Regions from separate parts of the Parvibaculum sp. MBR-TMA-1.3b-4.2 genome, predicted to be linked through region 3. Evidence: riboswitches for the same ligand, from Rfam matches in the RefSeq annotation. Region 3 holds a riboswitch; each other region holds the start of a gene.

Region 1 (7,152 bases), 1.4 Mb from region 3:
ATCGCGGCCGCGATCCATTTGGGGTTTGCGGCGCGGGCGCGGACGACACGGCCGATCTCATCGGCGAGCGTCCGGACCTTCGGCGTTTCCGGACGCGAGTGATCGTTGTGATAGAGCACGGGCTCGGCCCCCTTCAGCTCCGTCACGGCAGCGGCCATGCCGCCCTCGAACTGATAGTAATCGTCGGAGTCGAGAAGATCGTGCTCGCGATTGTCCTGGTTCTGCACAATCGCATCGACACCGCCCAGACGCTTTTCGAAGTTGCGACGGTCATTCACACCGTTCGCGCCCTCGCCATAAGCGTAAGAGCCCCAAGTGAGATAAGCCTCGGCGATGTCGGCCTTGCTGCCCCAGACCCCTTCATCCATCAGCACCTGAAGTCCCGCGCCATAGGCACCGGGCTTCGAGCCGAAAACCCGGAAGCCCGCTTCCTTTTCCGCATCGGCGCGGTCCGCGCCCGACGCCACATTCTCATTCACCTCGCGGGCATAGCGCGCGGCCAGCGGATTGTCGGCCTCGTCTTCGTCGAGCTGCATGACGGCGCGGAACGCCGAGGAGAGAAGGTCCGTCTGGGCGGGAAAGGCGTCCCGGAAAAAACCGGAGATACGAAACGTCACATCGACGCGCGGGCGCCCGAGCTTGGCGACCGGCAGAATCTCGAAGTCCGTCACGCGGCCCGACGACAAATCCCATTGCGGGCGCACACCGATCAATGCCAAAGCCTGGGCGATGTCGTCGCCGCCGGTGCGCATGTTCGAGGTGCCCCACGCCGAAATCGCCATTGCTTCCGGCCACCGCCCATGACGCTGGCGATAGTCTTCCACAAGAAGCTGCGCCGAGCGCCAACCCAGCGTCCAGGCCGTCTGTGTCGGCACGGCGCGGCTGTCCACCGAGTAAAAGTTCCGACCGGTCGGCAGGACTTCGGGCCGCCCCCTCGTCGGCGCGCCGGACGGTCCCGGCATGACGAAACGCCCATCGAGACCAATTATCACCGCGTCGAGTTCCGCTTCGCCGCAGGCAGCCAGATCAGGCGCAATCGTCGTTTCGATGCCGCGCAGTACCTGCGCCGTGGCCGGCCATTCCGCGGGGCAGACCTCCTCGCCCGAGACAAGCTCTGCCGCGAGCGCTTCCAGCCGTTCGAGTGTGTCACCATTGCTGCGCCAGACGCCCTCGCCCCGCGACCGCAGGAGATTGGGCGTCGGACCTTCATAAGGATCGCCGAGGTTGCAATCGAGCGGGTCGAAAGGACCGAGGTCGAGATCGGTCGCGAGCGCTCGGAGCAACGATGCGTTTTCACCTTGCCCCGCCTCGCGCGGCGTGCGCGTGAGCGCGACCAGGGTATCCGTTTTCAACCTGCCAACGGGCGAGCGACCGAAGACGTGCAGCCCATCGCGGATCTGCATTTCCTTCAACTCGCAAAGATAATTGTCGAGTTTGGAAAGGGCGTCGTCCTCCGCTGTGCCGTCATCGAAACCGCAATCCCGATCAAGGCCGGCCGAGCGGGCGAGGTCCAGGATCTCCTTGCGCAACAGATCCATGCGCCGCGGATCGACGTTGGCGGCTTCGTAATACTCGTCTACCAGCGCTTCGAGATTGCGCAAGGGGCCGTATATCTCCGCCCGCGTCAGCGGCGGCGTCATGTGGTCGATGATGACGGCCTGAGCGCGACGCTTTGCCTGCGTCCCCTCGCCAGGATCGTTGACGATGAACGGATAGAGATGCGGCAAGGGGCCGAACACGGCATCCGGAAAACATGTTTCCGACAAGGCGATAGACTTGCCGGGCAACCATTCCATCGTGCCGTGCTTGCCCATATGGATGACGGCGTGAGCGTCGAACACTTCTCGTAACCAGCAATAAAATGCAAAATAGCTATGGGGCGGTACGAGGGCCGGGTCGTGATAGGTGCTCTTGGGATCAATATTATATCCGCGCGCGGGCTGGATACCGACCACGACATTGCCGTACTCAATGGCAGGTAAACGGAATTCCTTCCGGTCCTCCCGCCCCGAAACAAACGGATCGTCCTCCGGCATCCCCCAGCGGGCGATAACCTCCTCACGAAGTTTGCCGGGCAGGGTTTTGAAGAAATGCCGATAGGTTCGGAGATCGAGCCCTACGCCACCCTTGCGGCTCTCCCGGTCGGTTAACGCATTCGTCGGGCCCGCGATCAAAGCCTTCATCAGCGCGTTGCCGTCGTCCGGCAAGGCATCGATCACATAGCCTTGCGCTTTCATGTGGCGCAGCATGACGAGTGTGCTTTGCGGCGTGTCGAGGCCAACACCATTGCCGATGCGTCCATCCCGATTGGGGTAATTGGCGAGAACGACCGCGACCTTCTTTTCGGCGGCAGACGTTGCCGCGAGGCGCGTCCATCCTTCAGCCAGCGCCGCGACAAAGGTCACGCGATCTTCGATGCAGCTGTAACCCACCACCGGGCATTGCGCCGTCGGGTCGAATTCCATCTCGGCCTTGAAGCCGATGGCGCGGGTGATGATCCGCCCGTCCACCTCGGGCAAGGAGACATTCATGGCGATGTCGCGCGCGGAAAGCCCGCTCAGTCCTTCACGCCATTTGGTTTCGTTCTGCGAGGACAGGATCACCTGCAGCACAGGACAATTCGCCTTCTCCAGCACCGACGCGCGGCGTTGCCGCCCCGGCACGGAAACGGCGAAGCTCGTCAGGTTAAGCGCGATCGAGGGCTTCATCTCGCCCATAAGCTCTTCGAGCAGGGTTTCGCAGAAGGGGTCCTTCAGGCTCTGCACGAAAACCGGGAGCGGATTCAGGCCATGCCCACGCAGCGCCTCGACAAGCGTATCTACCGGCTGCGTCGCGCCCGACTGCACCAGCGACCGATAAAAGGTGACGAGCGCTACAGGCGCCTCTTCCTTCCAGTGCGCCCGGATATCGTTCATTGAAGGCCGGTCGAGACCCGGCCAGTACAGTCCGGCATTGAGCAGCGGTACCGGCTCCTGCCAGTCGTTTTCCCCGGACAGGTCGATCTGCGAGCGCAGGTAGCGCAGAAAATTCGCAGCATTCGCGACACCGCCATAAGCCAGATAGGACCAGAGCCGCATATAGCTCTCGCCCTTCACGCTCGACCAGGCGGCCAGTTCGCTGTCCGGCTGGTCGTCCCCCGGCACCACGGCAAGCGGAATGCCGCGCTCTGCACAGACACGTCGGATTTCCGACAGGCCATAAGGCCAGTACCGCGACCCGCCGAGAAGCCGTATGCAGACGAAACGCGCAGTCTCGATCACGTTTTCGACATAGAGATCGACGGAAAGATTATGCTGAAGCTGCAGGAAATTGGCGAGGCGTAGTTCCGGAAAACCCGCTCCCAACGTCTTGCGCGCAGCGACCAGCGACGCGAGGTCGGAATCCGCCGCCGACAGAACGACGATATCGCCAGCCGTCTGCCCGAGATCCACAGCCTCAGAGCCATCCGAAATGTCGCCGGGCTGGACCGCGAGCAGATGCATCAGCCAATCGCCTCCCGCAACGCGTCGCGAGTCTCGGCTTTGTCTATGCCCTTCTCGCCGATCACGACGAAACGGGAGCGCCGAGCCTCACCGTCCTGCCAGTCCCGGTCGAAATAATGCTGGATGCGAGGGCCAACAGCCTGCACGGCAAGCCGCATCCCGCTTCCCTCAACGGCGGCAAATCCCTTGAGCCGCAATATGTCATGCGTTTCCAGCACGGGCCGGAGCGCGTTCGCCAAAGACCCGGCATCGGCGATCTCGCCCGCCTCTACGACGAAACTCTCGAAATCGTCATGGTCGTGATCGCCTTCGGCGTCATGATGGGACGGGCGCGCATCGAGGTCTTCCTCCACCGCGAAGGAGAGCCCCAGCAGAACATCCGTGCTCACGGCAGCATTTTCGGAACGCAGGAACTTCACACTCGAGCGCACTTCTTCCCGCAGGCCGTCTTCCAGTTGGTCCAGCTTTTCCGGTGCCACAAGATCGGCCTTGTTCATGATGACCATGTCGGCGCAGAGAAGCTGATCCTCAAAAAGTTCTTCGAGCGGGCTTTCATGATCGAGCATCTCGTCGGCCTGGCGCTGCCGGTCCACGGCAGCTTCGTCGCTCGCGAAACGCCCCTCGGCGAGCGCGGCAGAATCGACCAGCGTGATAACGCCGCCGACCGTCACGCGCGTGCGGATTTCCGGCCAGTTGAAGGCCTTCACCAGAGGCTTCGGCAGAGCGAGGCCGGAGGTCTCGATCACGATATGGTCGGGCAGCGGTCGCCGTTCCAAAAGCCTCTGCATGGTGGGCAGGAAATCGTCTGCGACGGTGCAGCAGATGCAGCCATTGGCCAGCTCCACCACATCGTCTTCGCCGCAGGTCTCCTCCCCGCAGCCCTTGAGCAGATCGCCATCCACCCCGACATCGCCGAACTCGTTGATGATGAGCGCAATACGCCGTCCGCCCGCATTTTGCAGCAAGTGACGGATCAACGTCGTCTTGCCCGAGCCGAGAAAGCCTGTGACGACAGTTGCCGGTATCTTGCCGAGAGGTTCGCCTGTTTCGCTCATTCCATGCCTCGCGTGATGCATCGGACAGGAATGGCGGGGATTTCCAAAGCGGACACCGCTCCATGGAGCAGGCAACAGAAACCCGTGCGCCGTTTCGCCCCGCCCGGGCTCTACGGTGTTCATCAGGCTTCAGGCCGGTATCCTGGCTCGCACCGTTTTCTTCCGGGCTTCGCCGCCGCCTTCCCGGTTTCCCAGTGGCGATCATGGCGGCATTATCCCGGCCGGTGCTTACAGTTGCGGGGGCAGCCACGGCATTGCGATTTCGCGCGCACCGTGTTCCCGTTTAGGCGCTTTCACGCCCACCTGGAAGCCTTTTGCTGGTAAACCATCCCCCCTTTGGTGTCAAACGGGACCGCCCTCGCCACATGATCGTTCTGTCGCTTGCCGCTCCTTCCCTCGCCCTTCTGGCTCTCGTCGCGGAGAGCCTTTTCGGTTATCCGCAAGTGCTGTTTCGTGCGATCGGTCATCCCGTGACCTGGATGGGGCGCGTCATCGCCGCCGGCGATGTTTTCCTGAACCGCGAAAGCATGGGGGACGGAAAGCGGTTTGCAGGCGGATGCGGTCTGGTTGTTCTGCTCGTTGCGCTTTCCGTTATCGCCGGCCATGCGCTTCACCTGTTCCTCTCTTCTCTTCCTTTCGGCTGGGTCGGCGAAGTACTGATCGCAAGCACGCTTATTGCTAGCCGGAGTCTTGCCGACCATATTCGCGACGTGGCACATGCGCTGGACAAAGACGGGATCGCGGGCGGGCGGATCGCCGTCTCAAGGATCGTCGGACGCAATCCGGCCGAACTCGACGAGCATGGCGTGTCGCGCGCGGCGATCGAAAGCCTTGCGGAGAACTATTCGGACGGTATCGTTGCGCCGCTTTTCTGGTGCGCGGTGACGGGCCTTCCCGGCCTCATCGCCTACAAGGCCATCAACACGGCGGACAGCATGATCGGACACAGAAACGCGCGATACGAATATTTCGGCAAGGCTGCCGCCCGCCTGGACGATCTGGCCAATCTGATCCCGGCACGGGTTTGCGGCTGTCTTGTCGCCGTGAGCGCGCAGCCCACGCGCCGCATAGGAAAAGCTTTCTCGATCATGTTTCGCGATGCGGGGCAGCATGTGTCGCCCAATGCGGGCTGGCCGGAAGCGGCGATGGCGGGGGCACTCGATGTGCGTCTCGGCGGCCCGAGAAGTTATGGTGCCGTTCAGACGGATGGTGCCTGGTTAGGCGACGGCGCAGCGGACCTCACGTCCCTCGACATTCGCAAGGCGCTTCTCATCTACAAACGGTCTTTGGTATTGCTTGCTCTCCTGTTGGCCCTGTTAGCCGTTTCAACCGGGGTCACGGCATGACGGCCAGGCTTGTCCATGGCGGAGACCTCGGGAGCCTGCGCAGCGCGTTTCCCGAAGCACCGCAACCATTTGTCGACCTCAGTACCGGGATCAATCCATGGCCCTACCCCGTCCATGTTCCTAACGACGCATGGACACGACTTCCGCAGCGAGATGCCGAGGTGCTGTGCAGGGAGGAGATGGCTGCCTATCTTGGCGCGCCGCCATCCAGCCTTCTACTCACACCCGGCACCCAGATCGCCATTTCATTGCTGCCGCTTCTCGTTTCCCGGTCGCATGTCGCTATCGCTTCGCCCACCTATGGCGAACACGAGCAGGCATGGCGAACGGCCGGGCATAGCGTGACGGCTATCGATGTCGGCAATATCGCCGGCCTCGCGTCCGACGTCATCGTCATCACCAATCCCAACAATCCGGACGGCAGACAGATGTCCTCCGACCTGCTGCTCGATCTCGCGCGGCGACAGGCGGCGAAAGACGGATTGCTCGTCGTCGATGAAGCCTTTGCCGATGTCGCGCCCGAGATCAGCCTGGCCGCGCATGGGGGTATGGAGGGGCTCGTCGTGTTGCGGTCCTTCGGAAAGTTTTTCGGGCTTGCCGGGCTTCGGCTCGGCGGCGTTCTGGCACCCGAAACATTGCGCAGAAGGATGGAAGCCGCTTTCGGACCATGGTCGGTGAGCGGTGCGGCGCTTGCCGTCGGCGCGACCGCTTATGCCGATGCGGGCTGGGTAGCGGATATGCGTCAACGCCTGTCTGCGGCCGCTGCACAACTCGATAAATTGCTGGACGGAAACGGGCTTCAACTTATCGGCGGCACATCTCTCTATCGGCTGGCCACCGCGCCCGACGCAGCGCGGCTTCACCGGCACCTCTCATCGCACGGCATTCATGTACGGCGCTTTCCCTATGCAGAAAGCTGGCTGCGCTTTGGCCTGCCGTCCGGCGAGGAGACGACGCGCCGCCTTGCTGCGGCGTTGGAGAGCTTCTCATGAGCGCCGCCCTGATGTTTCAAGGCACGGGCTCGGATGTCGGCAAGTCCGTACTCGTCTCCGGTCTCGCTCGCGCCTATGCGCGCCGCGGGCTTCGCGTGCTTCCCTTCAAACCGCAGAATATGTCGAACAATGCCGCCGTCACCGCCGACGGCGGAGAGATCGGCCGGGCCCAGGCGCTGCAGGCACTGGCCTGCAATGTCGAACCCCGCATCGACATGAACCCCGTGCTGCTGAAACCGCAAACGGATGTTGGCGCGCAGTTGATCCTGCATGGACG
Region 2 (7,152 bases), 1.4 Mb from region 3:
GGCGAGGTAGACGTGACGAGCCGCACTCGCCGCCACGAGACCTTCGCCATAAGCGCTTTTTCCCGATCGGGCGCCCCCCAGAACGAGAAGCGAAAACGGCCCATGTTTAGGCAGGTGGATTGCGGACATCGCTTACACTCCCATGAGGATCAGCAGAACCATGACGGCGAGCGCGCTGCTTTCTACCATCTCGACGCCTGCGCCGAGGCAGTCGCCTGTCTGCCCGCCAAGACGGTATTTGAGAAAGAGCCACCAGGCCCCGCAGGCAAGCGGAGCAGCCAGAAGCACCGGCGCGACGATTACGGGAAGCACAAGCAGGATTGCCATGACGATTATGGCGAGCTTGTCGATTTCCCAACCGAACCGCTCGCCCATACCTGCTCCTTCCGCTCCCGGCGGCCTGAGAACGGGCAGTGTTGCCGACCAGAGAAGAGGGCCGAAACGGGCCCAGGCGAGAAGCGGCACAAGCAACCAGCCGCCCCCCTCCCTCGTCAGGAGCATGAGGAAGACGAGCTTCGTCATGAGCTGCATCGCCAATGCGATGGCAGCAAAGGAGCCGACATGCGGATCCTTCAGGACGGCATGGAAACGCGTCGGATCGCCGTGCGCAGCACCCAGCGCATCTACAAGATCGCCCAACCCGTCGAGATGAAGCCCGCCTGTCACCCACACCCAGAAAAGAAGCGCCAGCACCGCGCCCGCCCACGGGTCGAGGCCAGCACCCAGCATGAGGATGACCGCAAGCATGACCCCAAGCACCAGGCCGACAAGCGGAAAATAGAGCGAGGAACGGGAAAGATCGGTGGACGAAAAGTGCTCCGTTCGCGGCATAGGTAGCCGCGTCAGGAACTGAAAGGCAAGGATGGCGCCGCTGTAGTGCCTGTCCATCTTCATCCGCTGAGCCCCGTCAGGCCAGCGCGCCATACTCCAAACGTTTCGTCTCGGAAGAACTCGAACTCAAGCATCGAGGCCGGCGGCAGGGCAATGTTCCAGGCCGCCGCGAGCGGGATGCCGACATAGAGTTCCAGCATGGCGCGCATGACGCCTGCGTGGGTGATGAGCAATGCGGAAGCAGCGCCGCCGAATAGGACGCCGCGTATCGCGCCATCGACCCGCGCCGTGAAATCGCTCCAGCGCTCTCCTTCCGGCGGTGGAAAGCGGTCCGGATCCTGCCAGAACAGGGAGAGAGCGGATTCGCTCTCTTTCCAGAGATCCTTGCTGCTGCGTCCTTCCCATCGGCCGAAATCGAGTTCGCTCAAGCCGGTTTCAAGCGCACAGTCTTGCGCAAAGAAACTGGCAAAATCGGCGCAGCGGCGAAGAGGCGATGAAACAACACGATCCCAACGACGTCCGCCGCAGCGCTCGCGCATTGCCGTCCATCCGCTCTCCATCAAGGGCGGATCGGAGCGGCCGCAAAAGCGCCCCTGCATCTCCGTTTCGCCATGCCGGAGCACGGAGAGCTTCATGCCCCGTCCTCTTCCGAAGCCTTTTCCGAAACGCCCGCGCTTTCGAAAGTCGCCATGCCCGCGTGAAGGGCGCATGCCAGACGCAACAGCGGGAGGGCCGCCGCCGCGCCGCTCCCCTCGCCCAATCGCATGCCGAGATCGAGAAACGGGGATGCGTTCATCTCGTCCAACAGAATCCGGTGCCCCGGTTCCGCGGATGCGTGAGCGAAGAGGAGCCAGTTCGCCACACCGGGATTTACCCGGCAGGCTGTAAGCGCTGCAGCGGAACAGATGAACCCGTCGACCAATACGGGAATGCCGGCCTGCGCCGCGGTTACGAAGGCCCCGGTCAATGCCGCGATCTCGTGCCCGCCGACACGCATCAAAATATCGAGAGGATCACCGCCATCCGTCAGCCCATGATGTTTCAGCGCGTCCGACAGCACCCGCGCCTTGTGGGCAACTCCGTCCTCTGTCAAACCGGTCCCCGGGCCGCAGATTTCCGAAACAGAACGCCCCGTCAACACAGACGCAACCGCCGCGGCGGAACTGGTATTGCCGATCCCCATTTCGCCGAAGATCAGCAGATCTGCGCCCTCTTCCGCCGCGCGCCGAACCGCCCGCTGCCCGGCGGCAAGGTCATGTGCCAATTCCTCATCGCTCATCGCTGGCTGGTTCCGGAAGTTGGCCGTGCCCCTCGCTTTCTTGTCGATAACAACCGCCTCCGGCAGCTCATCGGCTCGGGACCCCGCATCGACGACCGACAGCACGGCGCCCTGCTCGCGCGCCAGCACGGAAATCGCAGCACCACCCGACACGAAATTGAGGATCATCTGACCGGTCACTTCCGCGGGGAAGGCGGATACGCCTTCCTCGACGATGCCGTGATCGCCCGCAAACACGACAACATGAGGCGCACAGATTGCGGGGCATTCGCGCCCCTGCATGGCGGCAAGGGAAATCGCCGCCTCTTCCAGCCGCCCGAGCGAGCCGGGTGGCTTTGTCAGCTGAAGCTGCCGCGACGCCGCGGCCTGCCGGGCCTTCAGGTCCGGCGACCGGGTGGGCGCACTCAGCCAATCATTCGTCGCCATACCGTCACTCATCACGAAGCATGCCGCGCCAGAGAAGGTAACCAACCATGTCTGCCTCCCTCAATGACAGGGAAAGCTGAGCGAGTGGCGGCCGTCATGCACATACATGCCCTTGATGAGAGAGGTTGCCCCCTCTTCAGCGCCCACGAAATAGATGGCCAGCAAAAACAGCCCAAGGCAAAAACTCGAGCACCGGAATGGGGACCGGCGGGCGGAAACATAGGAGGTGTCGGGCATTCTCATTCTCCCTGGGATTACGCGTCCCGTTGAAGGAAAGTCAGGCAGAATGAACGAGGGTCTGGCTACGGAACAAAAGACATTCCGATTACAGTGGCGCGACCGCGCCGGAATTACACCGGCTTCCCCGCTCATCGACGGAAGGCGAAGCTATTCAGCGCCCGCAGTTAAGTCAATCCAACCTGTCAGGCGCTCGCGATCGCTGAAAAGTTCATCGATCGCGAGTTTTGAATTGACGAAATTTGCGATCCGAGCCGGTGCCGAGTATCAGAACCGACATTCGAGTGGAACACAATCGCTACGGTCTGACACCTTGAATTGCCGAGATTATGCTTTCGTGCATGTGCACAAAGACAGTCCACCAAAGAACAAACCTACCCGGCAGACAGATCGCGAACAGGACTCTTTACAGATTGAGAAATCAGGCGGCTACATCCATGTCGAGTTTGCTGCCGACAATCTCCGCGTGTCCCTGGATCCACCCGACGACTGCCGCTCGACCTTACCGGATGAATGTCGCGACACGGATGTTTACTCAAACCGTGCAGCGTCTTGGTGGCGAACAAACAGAGCAGATGGAAATTCCGGCATTCGAGCTTCCATTCACCGACAAGAGACGCATCCAGCAGGCAATCAGCTCGCTTCGCAACCGAGTCTCGCGCACTTTCGATGCCCCTATATCCCCCGCTAGGTCGAACGCATACTCAACATCACTCCGAAGGAGCGCCGCCTCTGGACAAGAGACGGCCGACTGACCCTGGCAGGTAAGCGGCACTCGAACCGAAGCGGTTCCGGCTTCTCCGTACGCCTCTTTTCGGCAAAGCAAATCGCCCATCTGGAGAAGCAGCCATCTACAATAGAAGCTTGGCGAAGACAGGATAGGTACGCTTCCAGCGCGGCAACTGATCAAACTGGAGTCGAGAAGTAGATCCGTGCAATTTCCCTCGAGCGATTCAGCACTCAGCACTAAATTTGGGAGATACATGGCGCAAGGAGCTGTCCCGTTGCCCTTTGGCGCATTTGGGAGGTTCACGGGGTCCAGGTCAAGAAAACCCAAGCACAACCTGAGAAAACATTCACCTCGTGCCCAAGTGGACAGCCATGTTCGTCTATGTGGGGGCTATGGTGCCCAGGGGCGGAATCGAACATTTCTGATAACCTGCTGATTTTATTTAACAAGTGGATCGCTTAGGGGCGAAGATACCGTCAGAGATACTGTCGGGTGATCAAGCTCATGCAAGTCCGCGAAGCAGCCGCTCTCTGACCCGCTCTACTACACCCGAGGGATCGTCATTCAGTTCGCATTCCCAGACCGTCAGGACCGTCCAGCCGGCCTGTTCAAGCTCCCACTGTTTCTGTCGATCTCGCGCCACGGTACGCTGAAACTTGTTTTGCCAGAAGTCCACTCGAGTCTTTGGAGTTGTCGCTCTAGAGCACGCATTGTGACGGTGCCAGAAGCAACCATGGACAAAAATGACTGTCCGGTATTTCGGAAAGATGATGTCCGGCTTGCCTGGCAGATCAGCTCCGTGAAGGCGAAACCGGAACCCCTCTCGATGAAGCAGGCTCCGTAGCAATCGCTCCGGCTTGGTATGCTTACCTCTAATGCGAGACATGTTCCAGCTTCGGCGCTCGACAGATATCCGGTCGGCCATTTTCTCCTGTCCGAGATTACGTCCAAAACCTCAGCGACAAACCATGCAGTCTGCCAAGTAAGATATTGCGGCACCACTTTGCCGATTTGATAATACTGGGCGACACACAACCCATCGAACCTACAGCTACCAGCGGAAGCCTTCAGATGGGTAGACACATTTGATAATGTTACGACATTTCGAAGGATCGCTCCAGGCAAGGTAGTGCACATCATTGGATCTGCGTGAACATTCCAGACGCGCCGCCGACATGTTGATTTCGGCAAATCACTACAGACCGATGGTCAAGACTGGGGCCGAAGCCATCACTTGTTTGGGAGAGATAAGTAGGAATTACAACGAATATCCAGTCCTTTCCTGATGGAACCGGGGAAGGTATCCGCACGGATATATTTCCTGAAAAGAAGTTCGGATTTAGTATTGCAGGAACGAAGCCTCGCCATCATTCTTGATCTGACTTCCTTTGACACGATGTTCGCCGTTTCTGCCTTGGTCGTCTTGCACAGACCTCGTATAAAATCGCCATGAAATCAAATCAGGTTTTTCGTACCATTGATCTCTTCGCGGGCCCCGGTGGCCTCGCCGAAGGCTTCTCGACGTCGGTCGGCCCTGCAGAGTTCAAGATTGACCTTTCTGTCGAGATGGACCCGGGGGCGTTTGCTACCCTCAGATTGAGAAGTTTCTATCGCAACCTCGATTCAAAGGGACGACAGGACTACTTCGATTTTGCCAACGGCGAAATTCCACTGGAAGAGGTCAGACGACGTCATTCCGTCTCGTGGAAGCAAGCGGAAGTGGAAACCGCTATGCTCGAACTTGGCAAGCCGATCGATAACGAAAAGCTCGACAGACACTTGGATGAACTGCTTGAGGATGACGCCGACAATTTTGTGGTGATCGGGGGGCCTCCCTGTCAGGCCTACTCGCTTGCCGGCAGGTCGAGAAACGCAGGTATAGCCGATTACAGTGCCGAGAAAGACAGCAGACACTTCCTATTCCGGGAGTACATCCGCATCCTTGAGAAGCTGCGTCCTAAGGCTTTCGTGATGGAGAACGTGAAAGGGATACTGTCTTCTTCAGTGTCGGGCGGCAGGATCTTCGAGCTCGTTCGGCGCGATCTCGCGAGCGCGGCCGGCCGCGACAGCTATCGTCTCTTCTCTCTTTCGCCCAATCCGGAGAAATCGGGTTATGTTCTAAGAGCTGAGGAACACGGAGTGCCTCAGGCAAGACACCGGGTCATCATTCTCGGATTGCGTCAGGACATCGCCGCAAATCTTGACGACGAAAAAATTCGTCTCACAAAAGCAATGGAAGAAGTCTCGGTCAAAGATGCAATCGGCGACCTACCAAAGCTAAGAAGCGGACTGAGCCGAGAAGAGGAAGGTTTTGAGCGCTGGCAAGAAGCGGTGGCCGGCGCGTTTATCATCGCCGCCGATGCCGCTCCGGACGGCTCGGGTCTTCGCAAAAGGCTATGGCAGCATCACAAGGCCGTCTTGCGCAGAAAGGAAATGACCCGCACTTCGCAGACTTATGGCGTCACGCGTCCGTCGGAATACGCGATCGCGCTTCGCGACGGACGGCTGGTGCGTCCACCGAATCACGAGACGAGGGGACACATGATCTCGGATCTGGCACGCTATGCCTTCTGCTCAACCTTTGCAGAACTCAAGGGGCGCGCCCCGTCTTCGAAGGATTTTCCTGGGGCGCTCGCCCCAGATCATAAAAGTTGGAATTCCGGAAAGTTCGCCGACCGCTTCAAGGTACAAGTGTGGGACAGTCCATCATCAACAGTTACCAGTCACATTTCCAAAGATGGCCACTACTTCATCCACCCCGACCCAACGCAATGCCGAAGCCTGACGGTGAGAGAAGCCGCCCGCCTTCAGAGCTTCCCCGACGACTACATTTTTCTCGGCAACCGAACTTCTCAATACGTCCAAGTAGGGAACGCCGTTCCGCCACTTCTCGCAAGGCAGATCGCTGTGGTTTTAGGGCAGCTACTTTCGGGCAATCTTGAGCAGGCCAGCGCCGCCTAACTCATTGATTCTATAGGCGTTCCTTCTTCGGCCAATCGATTGATGAGAAGCTTCATCGCATTCTTTTCAGGCTTGGTGAGCGCCAGATTGCCGGCCGCCAATTTCTCGAGAGCACGATTGGACTTTTCCGAGAGTAGGCGCCGCTGATTTGCATTGGCGCGAACCATGTCAGCCTTGGGAACGATCGAGAGTAACACGACATCAAGCTCGACCTCATTGTCGATTTTTTTGGTATCGCGCCCGGTCTTCTTTAGGTCGTTCGAGTCATCAAAGCTAAGCGTGACGTACTCCGGAAGAGTGCCCACATCGAAAGTCCGCTTTGAGATCGCGTCCCAACATGCCTGCATCTTGCAGTACTCGCCAACGTTTCGTGCATCAGCCGGGGTATCCTTGATTGCCGCAGACACCTGCGGTGCAAGCTCTTCCAGAAAATCCTGCAGCTCTTCAGGCACGTCCTGAGTCGACCAGATATTGTCCCAGTTAAGCGAAGCGCGTCCGAGATTTCGAACATGGTGTGCCAACCAAGCCAATGTGTACGTTACCGTCTGTGACTTGAAACCCCGATCGATCTGATACCAATCCGATTGCGCGATCATCTTGTCGGTCCATCTAAACAGCAGGGCCATCGAGCAGGCATTCCTGAACCAGGTTTCGTTGTAGTCCGCCTGGTGCGTCTTCCATGACTTTG
Region 3 (7,152 bases):
GCCGACCGCGTTTCGGAAGCTTTCATTGGCGATCCAGTGCGCGCTGTGGGTGCGCGAGGGGACGTAACCCCGGGCGAGCTTGTGTTCGCCCTGCGCGCCGGCCTCGACCCGCTTCAGCCCCCTGTCGATGGCGAAGTCGATCGCCTGATAGTAGCAGCACTCGAAATGCAGGAAGGGGTGGTGCTCCACCGCCCCCCAGTTGCGTCCGTAGAGTGCGTCGGAGCCGATCAGGTTCAGCGCACCGGCGATGTAGCGGCCGTCGCGCTTTGCCATGATGAGCAGAATGTCTTCGGGCATGCGTTCATTGACGATGCTGAAGAAGGAACGGGTGAGATAGGGCGAACCCCATTTGCGCGCGCCCGTATCCATATAGAACATATAGAACGCGTCCCAGTGGTCCTCCGTCAGGTCGCTGCCCGTCACCCATTCGATTTCGATGCCGTTTTCCAGCGCGCGCTCCCGTTCCTTGCGGATGTTCTTGCGCTTGCGCGAGGACAGGTCCGCCAGGAAGTCGTCAAAGCCGTCATAGCCGCGATTGTGCCAGTGGAATTGCTGGTCGGTGCGTTGCAGCAGGCCCCGGTCGCCCAGATAGTCCCATTCCTCTTCGGTGAGGAAGGTCATGTGCAATGACGAGGTGCCGAGACGGTTGCCGATCTCGATGCCGCCTGCGATCAGCGCGTCCCGGGAGGCGTTCATGGTCGGGCCCGGCGGCACCAGAAGCCGCCGCCCCGTCACGGGCGTGAAGGGGATGGACACCTGCAATTTGGGATAGTAGCTGCCGCCGGCGCGCTCGAAGGCGTCCGCCCAGCCATAGTCGAAGACATATTCGCCCCGGCTATGGCTCTTCAGATACATGGGCATGGCGCCGGCCACGTTGCCCGCGCCGTCTTCGAGCAGCAGGTGGTAGGGCATCCAGCCGGTTGCGCGCGTGGCGGAGCCGCTTTCCTCCAGCGCGGAGAGGAAGGCATGGCGCAGAAACGGGTTATAGGGCTCGTCGGGCGGATTGGCGCAGGCGTCCCATGCCGCCGGATCGACCTCCGACAGGCTGTTCACTGCTCTGATAATGGCTTGTTCCGCGTCACCCATGCCCTGAATCTAAACGACCGGCACGCGGACGCAAAATCCCGTTATGGCAAGGTCGATCACGATCAGGCGATCTCCACCACCGCCTCGATCTCGGTCGTCATCTGGAAGGGGAGGCTCATCATGCCCACGGCGGAGCGGGCATGGCGGCCCTTGTCGCCGAAGATTTCCACCAGCAGGTCGGAGGCACCGTTGATGACGGTGGGGTGCTGGTCGAAATCGGGCGTGCAGTTGACGAAGCCGGTCAGCTTCACGATGCGCGTCACCCGGTCGAGATCGCCGCCACAGGCTTCCTTGAGCTGGGCGATCACGTTGAGGGCTGTCAGGCGGGCCGATTTGGCTGCGTCCTCGGCGGTATGGTCGGCGCCGACCTTGCCGATATATTCAAGTCCGTTCGGCCCGACGGGCCCTTGTCCGGAAATGAACACCTGATTGCCGGTGATGACGAAGGGCACATAGCTGCCGGCGGGCGCAGACGCCTTGGGCAGGTCGATCCCGAGTTCCTTGAGCCGTGTCTCGATCTGTCCAGCCATGTCATTCTCCCTTTATCGCGTGTTGGCACCGACCGCCTTTATAGCGAAACCGCCCCGGCCCGGCGAGGGCTGTTCGCCAAGATGACGCCTGTGCAGAGCGGTGTCGAAAGCTTATATTTCCAATCATAACGGATGCCATTCAAGGATGATGCGCCATGCGGGAAGTTACATTCGCGGCCACACAGATGGCCTGCACATGGGCGCGGGACGAAAATGTCGACCGCGCGGTCTCGCTGGTGCGGGAAGCGGCGGAAAAGGGCGCTCAGGCGATCCTCCTGCAGGAACTTTTCGAGACCCCCTATTTCTGCGTAGACCAGAAGCCGGAGCATTTCGAGCTTGCCGCCGAGGCGATGGAGCATGAGCTCATCAAGCGCATGCAGGAGCTGGCAAAGGAACTGAAGGTCGTCCTGCCGCTTTCCTTTTTCGAGCGCGCGCATCATGCCCATTTCAATTCGCTGGTGATGATCGACGCGGACGGCGAGGTGCTGGGCCTTTATCGCAAGAGCCATATTCCGGACGGGCCGGGCTATCAGGAGAAATATTATTTCTCGCCCGGCGATACCGGCTTCAAGGTCTGGGATACGGCCTATGGGCGGTTCGGCGCGGCGATCTGCTGGGATCAGTGGTTTCCGGAGTCGGCCCGCTCCATGGCGGTGCAGGGGGCGGAGGCGCTCTTCTATCCCACGGCGATCGGTTCGGAACCGCCGCCGGCGCCGCCCATCGACTCGCGCGATCACTGGCAGCGTGTCATGCAGGGCCATGCAGCGGCGAATATCGTGCCGCTGGTGGCGTCGAATCGTATCGGGAAGGAAGTCGGCGAGGAATGCGAGCTGACGTTTTACGGCTCGTCTTTCCTGGCCGGTCCGACCGGCGAGATCGTGGCCGAGGCCAGCCGCGACAAGCAGGAAGTCATCACGGCGACATTCGACCTGGACGAAATACGCAAGCGCCGCGTCGGCTGGGGCCTTTTCCGCGACAGGCGGCCGGAGCTCTATCATCCGATATCCGCGCATCACGGAAAGCCGTAAGGCCGGCGTTTTGCGTTACTCGTGCATGGTGAAGGGCACGATGCGCGGGCGCTGTTTCTTGGCGCGGTACATGGCGCGGTCTGCGCGGTCCATGAGGTCGTGACCGTCCGTTTCGCCATGATAGGTCGCCGTGCCAAGACTAGCCCTGACCGGCAGTTCGAGGTTCGAATAGACAGCCTTCAGTGAGTTGATGCCGCGCACGATGTCGCGGGCGCGCTCTCTGGCGGGGCGGATGTCGGCGCGCACGAAGATCAGGGCGAATTCGTCGCCACCCAGACGCGCGGCGAAGTCGGTCGCGCGGACGCTTCGCTTGAGATAGGCCCCCACCGCGCGCAGAACTTCATCGCCTGCCGCATGGCCGTGTTCGTCATTCACCGCCTTGAAGCCGTCAAGGTCGATAAAGGCGAGGACGCCGGTTTCGTGATAGCGCGCCGCGCTCATCAGATTGCGGTGAAGGATGTCCTGGAAGCCGCGCCGGTTGAGAAGGCCGGTCAGTTCGTCGGTCTGGCTCAGCGCTTCCAGCCGGTGGACGCGCTCATTGAGCTCCATAATGCGGTTTTCCGCTTCCCGCGCATAGGCAAGCGCGCGTTCCATCAGATGGCGGTCTGCGCCGCTGGAGGGGCTTGCCGACATCATGTCGTGAAAGCGCGCGGTCAGTGAATCGGATCTTTCGGCCACGACTTCGGGCGCCGCATAGCTTCCCATCGCCCCCAGATGATTTGTTCGTGCCATCTTTGTGTACCCCCAATCAGGTCCCTCGTACCGTTGCCACGGGACCAGTCCTGGATTTCAGCCTGAACGGTAGGAAGCAAGCAGCTTGCCAAGGGTGAAACACGCGGTTTTCTGCGGAAAAGTGTCGGCAAGGTTTCGGTAGGCAGGCAATTGCTGCCGGGTATGGTTCGTCTTGCTGGGAAGTTGTTTCCTTGACACGCGCGTATGGATCGCCACTCTCGGGACGTTACGGCGTTCCGCCTCATGGCGGGACAAGGGAATCCGGTGCGTTTTTCTAGACAAGGCCGGAGCTGCCCCCGCAACTGTAAGCGGTAAGTGATTGCCCATGATTTGCCACTGATGCCGACGCATCGGGAAGGCGGGCCATCGCATCGATCCGTGAGCCAGGAGACCTGCCGTAATCAAGATGATGTTCATTCCTCGGGCGGGGTGCCCCGAAGGCTGACGGCAGGCGGTGCCATCCGTTTTCCTTTCAGGCCTTCATGCATTCCCCCGACGAGAGCCCGGGTGGGGCGGAAAGGAAGACTTAAAGATGAATGATAACCGGCAATGGATTCTGTTCGGTGTCCTTGGCGCGGCGAGCGTGGGGCTGAGCTATGTGTTCACCTGCGCGATACCGTTTGCGGCACTGGCAACAGTCGCCGCCTTGAATATGAACCGCCGCGACGCATTGCTGCTTGTCGGTGCGGCGTGGGGTGTCAATCAGGCCGTCGGTTTCGGCCTTCTCGGCTATCCTCTTGCGACGAGCACGTTTCTTTGGGGCGCTGCGATCGGTGCGGCGGCTCTGTTGGCGACGCTCACCGTCTTCCAGGCACGATCCGTCATCTCGCGCTTCGGCGGCCTCGGCTCTGCGGCGCTTGGACTGATAGCGGCCTTTCTCGCATATGAGGCGGTGCTTTATATGATGGCACTCGCCATGCAATCGGGCTTCGGTGCCTTTACAGGCGAGATCATGCGGGAAATGTTCGCTGTGAACGTACTCGCGCTGGCGGGGCTCGTGGCGCTGCAAAAGATAGCGGCGTACGCCGGGATACAGGGATCCGGGCGCGGAACGCCTCACGCCGCGGGTTAAATCTCGATACAGGCCGGTCGATCTCTCTGTCCGTCAGGCGGTCACGAGATCGCCCGGCTTGTTTTCCTTGAAGAAGGCGTCGAGATTGTCGAGCGCGCGTTCGGCCATGGCGGTTCGGGTGCTCAGTGTCGCGCTGCCGAGATGGGGCAACAGGAAGACATTGCCCAGCTCGAGATATCCCCGGTGGAAATTCGGTTCGTTGTTGAAAACATCGAGGCCCGCCGCCGCCGGTCGTCCGGTCTTCAATCCCGCGATCAACGCCTCGTCATCCACAATGTCGCCGCGCGCCGTGTTCACCAGCACCGCATCGTCCGGTAACAGGGCGAGGCGGTCCGCATTCACCAGCCCGCGTGTTTCGGGCGTGGAGGCGCAGTTGATCGAGAGAACGTCTGCGACCTTGAAAAGCGAGTCCGCCGTTTCATGGAAGATGGCGCCCTCGGCCTCGCCGGGGTCGAGCGGGCGGCGGTTGTGGTAGTGGATTTCCATGCCGAAGGCACGGGCCTTGCGCGCCACCGATTTGCCGATGCGCCCCATGCCGAGGATCGCCATGCGTTTGCCGCTGACCTCGATGCCCAGCATGCCGGTGGGCGACCAGCTCTTCCATTCGCCCTGTCGAAGCATGCGTTCCGCCACGGTGGCGCCGCGCGCCGCGCCCAGCATCAGCAGGATGGCGATTTCGGCGGTTGCCTCGGTCAGCACATCCGGCGTGTTGGTGACGGCGATGCCGCGTGCTTGTGCGGCGGCGATGTCGATATGGTCATAGCCGACCGAGGCGGTGGCGATTATTTTTATCGAGGCGGGCAGGGCGTTTATGGCGGCCGCGTCGAGCCTGTCGGTCACCGTGGGCAAGAGGGCGTCGCAGCCTTGGGCGGCACGGACTAGCTCGTCGGTCGTTATCAGCCGATCGTCCTCGTTGAGGCGGACTTCATAGCTGTCGGCGGCGCGGGCTTGTGCCCGATCGGGCCATTTCCGGGTGATGAGAATTGTCGGGCGAGCCATTGTTCCATCCGCGATCTGCAAACCATAGATGATTGGTGTAGGCTCTCAGGCTGCGCCGGGGCAAGGCCCCGGGCTCTTGCGGGATTGAGATTCATGCACGTCAGACGCTTTCTTTTCGTTGCCGCCCTGGTCGCGGCGGGGCTTGCGGGCCTGGGTCACGGGGCCGGGGCCGCGCCTTTGCAGATGCATCGGGCGATTTACGACCTTTCGCTGCTCAAGGCCGACACGATGAGCGATATCGCCAACGTCTCCGGACGTATGGTGGTGGAGTGGCGGGGCGGGCCGTCCTGCGACGGCTATACCTCGCTCCAGCGGGTCGTTACCGATATGCGCTCCGACGAAGGGCTTTCGCGCAACGATGTCCGCCTGAGCACCTGGGAGGCGCTTGACGGCAAGAGTTTCCGTTATGAACGCCTGACCTATTTCAACGGCCAGCGTTCGGAAAAGGTGAGCGGGCGCGTCAGGAGCGATCCGGCGGCGGATGAGGCGTCGATTGCTATTGACGGCAAGCCGTCCGTGCCGCTTTCCGGCGCGGTTCTGTTTCCTGCCTCGGCGAATATCGCGCTGATCGACGCCGCGCAGGCTGGCGAAAAAATCGTCGCGCAGAAAGTGTTCGACGGGGCGGAAGAGAAGGCGACGCTTTCCACCGCTTTCATCGGCAAGCCCGTTCCGCCCGGCAAGGAAGCCCGGCGGGTCAAGATCCTGAACGCGGAAGCGGGCAAGCAGCTTACGGGGATGAAGGCCTGGCCGATGCGGGTCGCCTATTTCGAGGACGGGCCGGGCGACAGCGAACCGGAATTCCAGATGGCGTTTCGGCTCTTCCCCAATGGCGTGGTGACGAAACTGGAACTCGACTATCCGGATATGTCGCTTGCCGGGCACCTTGTGGGATTGGAATATTTCTCGCCGGGGAGCTGCTGACCTATTTTTTCGGTAGCGTTCGTCCGGAGATGATGGCGTCCTTCCCGAATTTGGCGCGCAGCTTGTCCATCGCGCGTTCAGCATCCGCCCGGCGCATGGAACCGGGGTCGAGCATGTCGGGCGGGTCGGCCAGATCGCCGTCGGTGAGCTGGGAAATGCCTATGCCGATGAGGCGGAACGGGGTTCCGTCCGCTTCGCGCGCAAGCATCGGCGAGGCCGCGCGATAGATGCGGTCGGCAAGCTGGGTGGGGTCGTGCAGCGTCAGGTTGCGGGTGCGCGACTTGAAATCGCCCGTCTTGAGTTTCAGGACGATGGTCGATCCGGCAAGCCCGGCTTCCTTGGCGCGCGCGGAAACCTTCTCGCAGAGCTTCCACAATGTGCGGTCGAGTTCGGCCTTCAATGAAATGTCGGTCTGGAACGTGACCTCGGTCGAAATGCTTTTCGTCTCATGCGATGGCTCGACGATGCGCGCATCCTGCCCGCGCGACAGCCGCCAGAGCCTGCGGCCCATGACGCCGTATCGGGCCATCAGGTCGTTTTCTTCCATATGCTGAAGCTGGCCGATATGGGTGATCCCCTGCGCGGAGAGCTTCGCATTGAGCGATTTGCCGACGCCCCAGATCATCGAGACGGGCTTTTCCGCGAGGAAGGCGATGGTCTCCACCTTGCCGATCACGGAGAAGCCGCGCGGCTTGTCGAGGTCCGAGGCCATCTTGGCAAGGAACTTGTTGTGGCTGAGGCCGATCGAGGCCGTGATGCCGATATCGGTTTCGATCCGCTTCAC

The links. A riboswitch is a leader RNA that binds a small molecule or an ion and turns the genes downstream of it on or off. The one in region 3 is predicted to bind cobalamin.
Region 1: it holds a riboswitch for cobalamin, as region 3 does, so the genes downstream of both, cobW (cobalamin biosynthesis protein CobW) here and ACSSVQ_RS00360 (hypothetical protein) in region 3, are expected to answer to the same signal.
Region 2: it holds a riboswitch for cobalamin, as region 3 does, so the genes downstream of both, cobT (nicotinate-nucleotide--dimethylbenzimidazole phosphoribosyltransferase) here and ACSSVQ_RS00360 (hypothetical protein) in region 3, are expected to answer to the same signal.

What each region holds. Positions count from the first base shown of each region.
Region 1 is NZ_JBRJHC010000001.1:1,422,623-1,429,774, forward strand. Features, by position in the region: gene cobN (cobaltochelatase subunit CobN) at 1-3,482, opposite strand, end outside; gene cobW (cobalamin biosynthesis protein CobW) at 3,482-4,537, opposite strand; cobalamin riboswitch at 4,653-4,860, opposite strand; gene cbiB (adenosylcobinamide-phosphate synthase CbiB) at 4,903-5,883, shown strand; gene cobD (threonine-phosphate decarboxylase CobD) at 5,880-6,875, shown strand; gene ACSSVQ_RS06905 (cobyric acid synthase) at 6,872-7,152, shown strand, end outside.
Region 2 is NZ_JBRJHC010000001.1:1,431,358-1,438,509, forward strand. Features, by position in the region: gene cobU (bifunctional adenosylcobinamide kinase/adenosylcobinamide-phosphate guanylyltransferase) at 1-129, opposite strand, end outside; gene ACSSVQ_RS06915 (adenosylcobinamide-GDP ribazoletransferase) at 133-924, opposite strand; gene ACSSVQ_RS06920 (histidine phosphatase family protein) at 891-1,541, opposite strand; gene cobT (nicotinate-nucleotide--dimethylbenzimidazole phosphoribosyltransferase) at 1,463-2,536, opposite strand; cobalamin riboswitch at 2,809-2,942, opposite strand; gene ACSSVQ_RS06930 (very short patch repair endonuclease) at 4,006-4,428, opposite strand; gene ACSSVQ_RS06935 (DNA cytosine methyltransferase) at 4,953-6,464, shown strand; gene ACSSVQ_RS06940 (AIPR family protein) at 6,461-7,152, opposite strand, start outside.
Region 3 is NZ_JBRJHC010000001.1:55,551-62,702, forward strand. Features, by position in the region: gene ACSSVQ_RS00340 (GNAT family N-acetyltransferase) at 1-1,086, opposite strand, end outside; gene ACSSVQ_RS00345 (RidA family protein) at 1,149-1,616, opposite strand; gene aguB (N-carbamoylputrescine amidase) at 1,772-2,644, shown strand; gene ACSSVQ_RS00355 (GGDEF domain-containing protein) at 2,660-3,376, opposite strand; cobalamin riboswitch at 3,589-3,790, shown strand; gene ACSSVQ_RS00360 (hypothetical protein) at 3,909-4,448, shown strand; gene ACSSVQ_RS00365 (2-hydroxyacid dehydrogenase) at 4,482-5,447, opposite strand; gene ACSSVQ_RS00370 (EipB family protein) at 5,541-6,368, shown strand; gene ACSSVQ_RS00375 (DNA polymerase IV) at 6,370-7,152, opposite strand, start outside.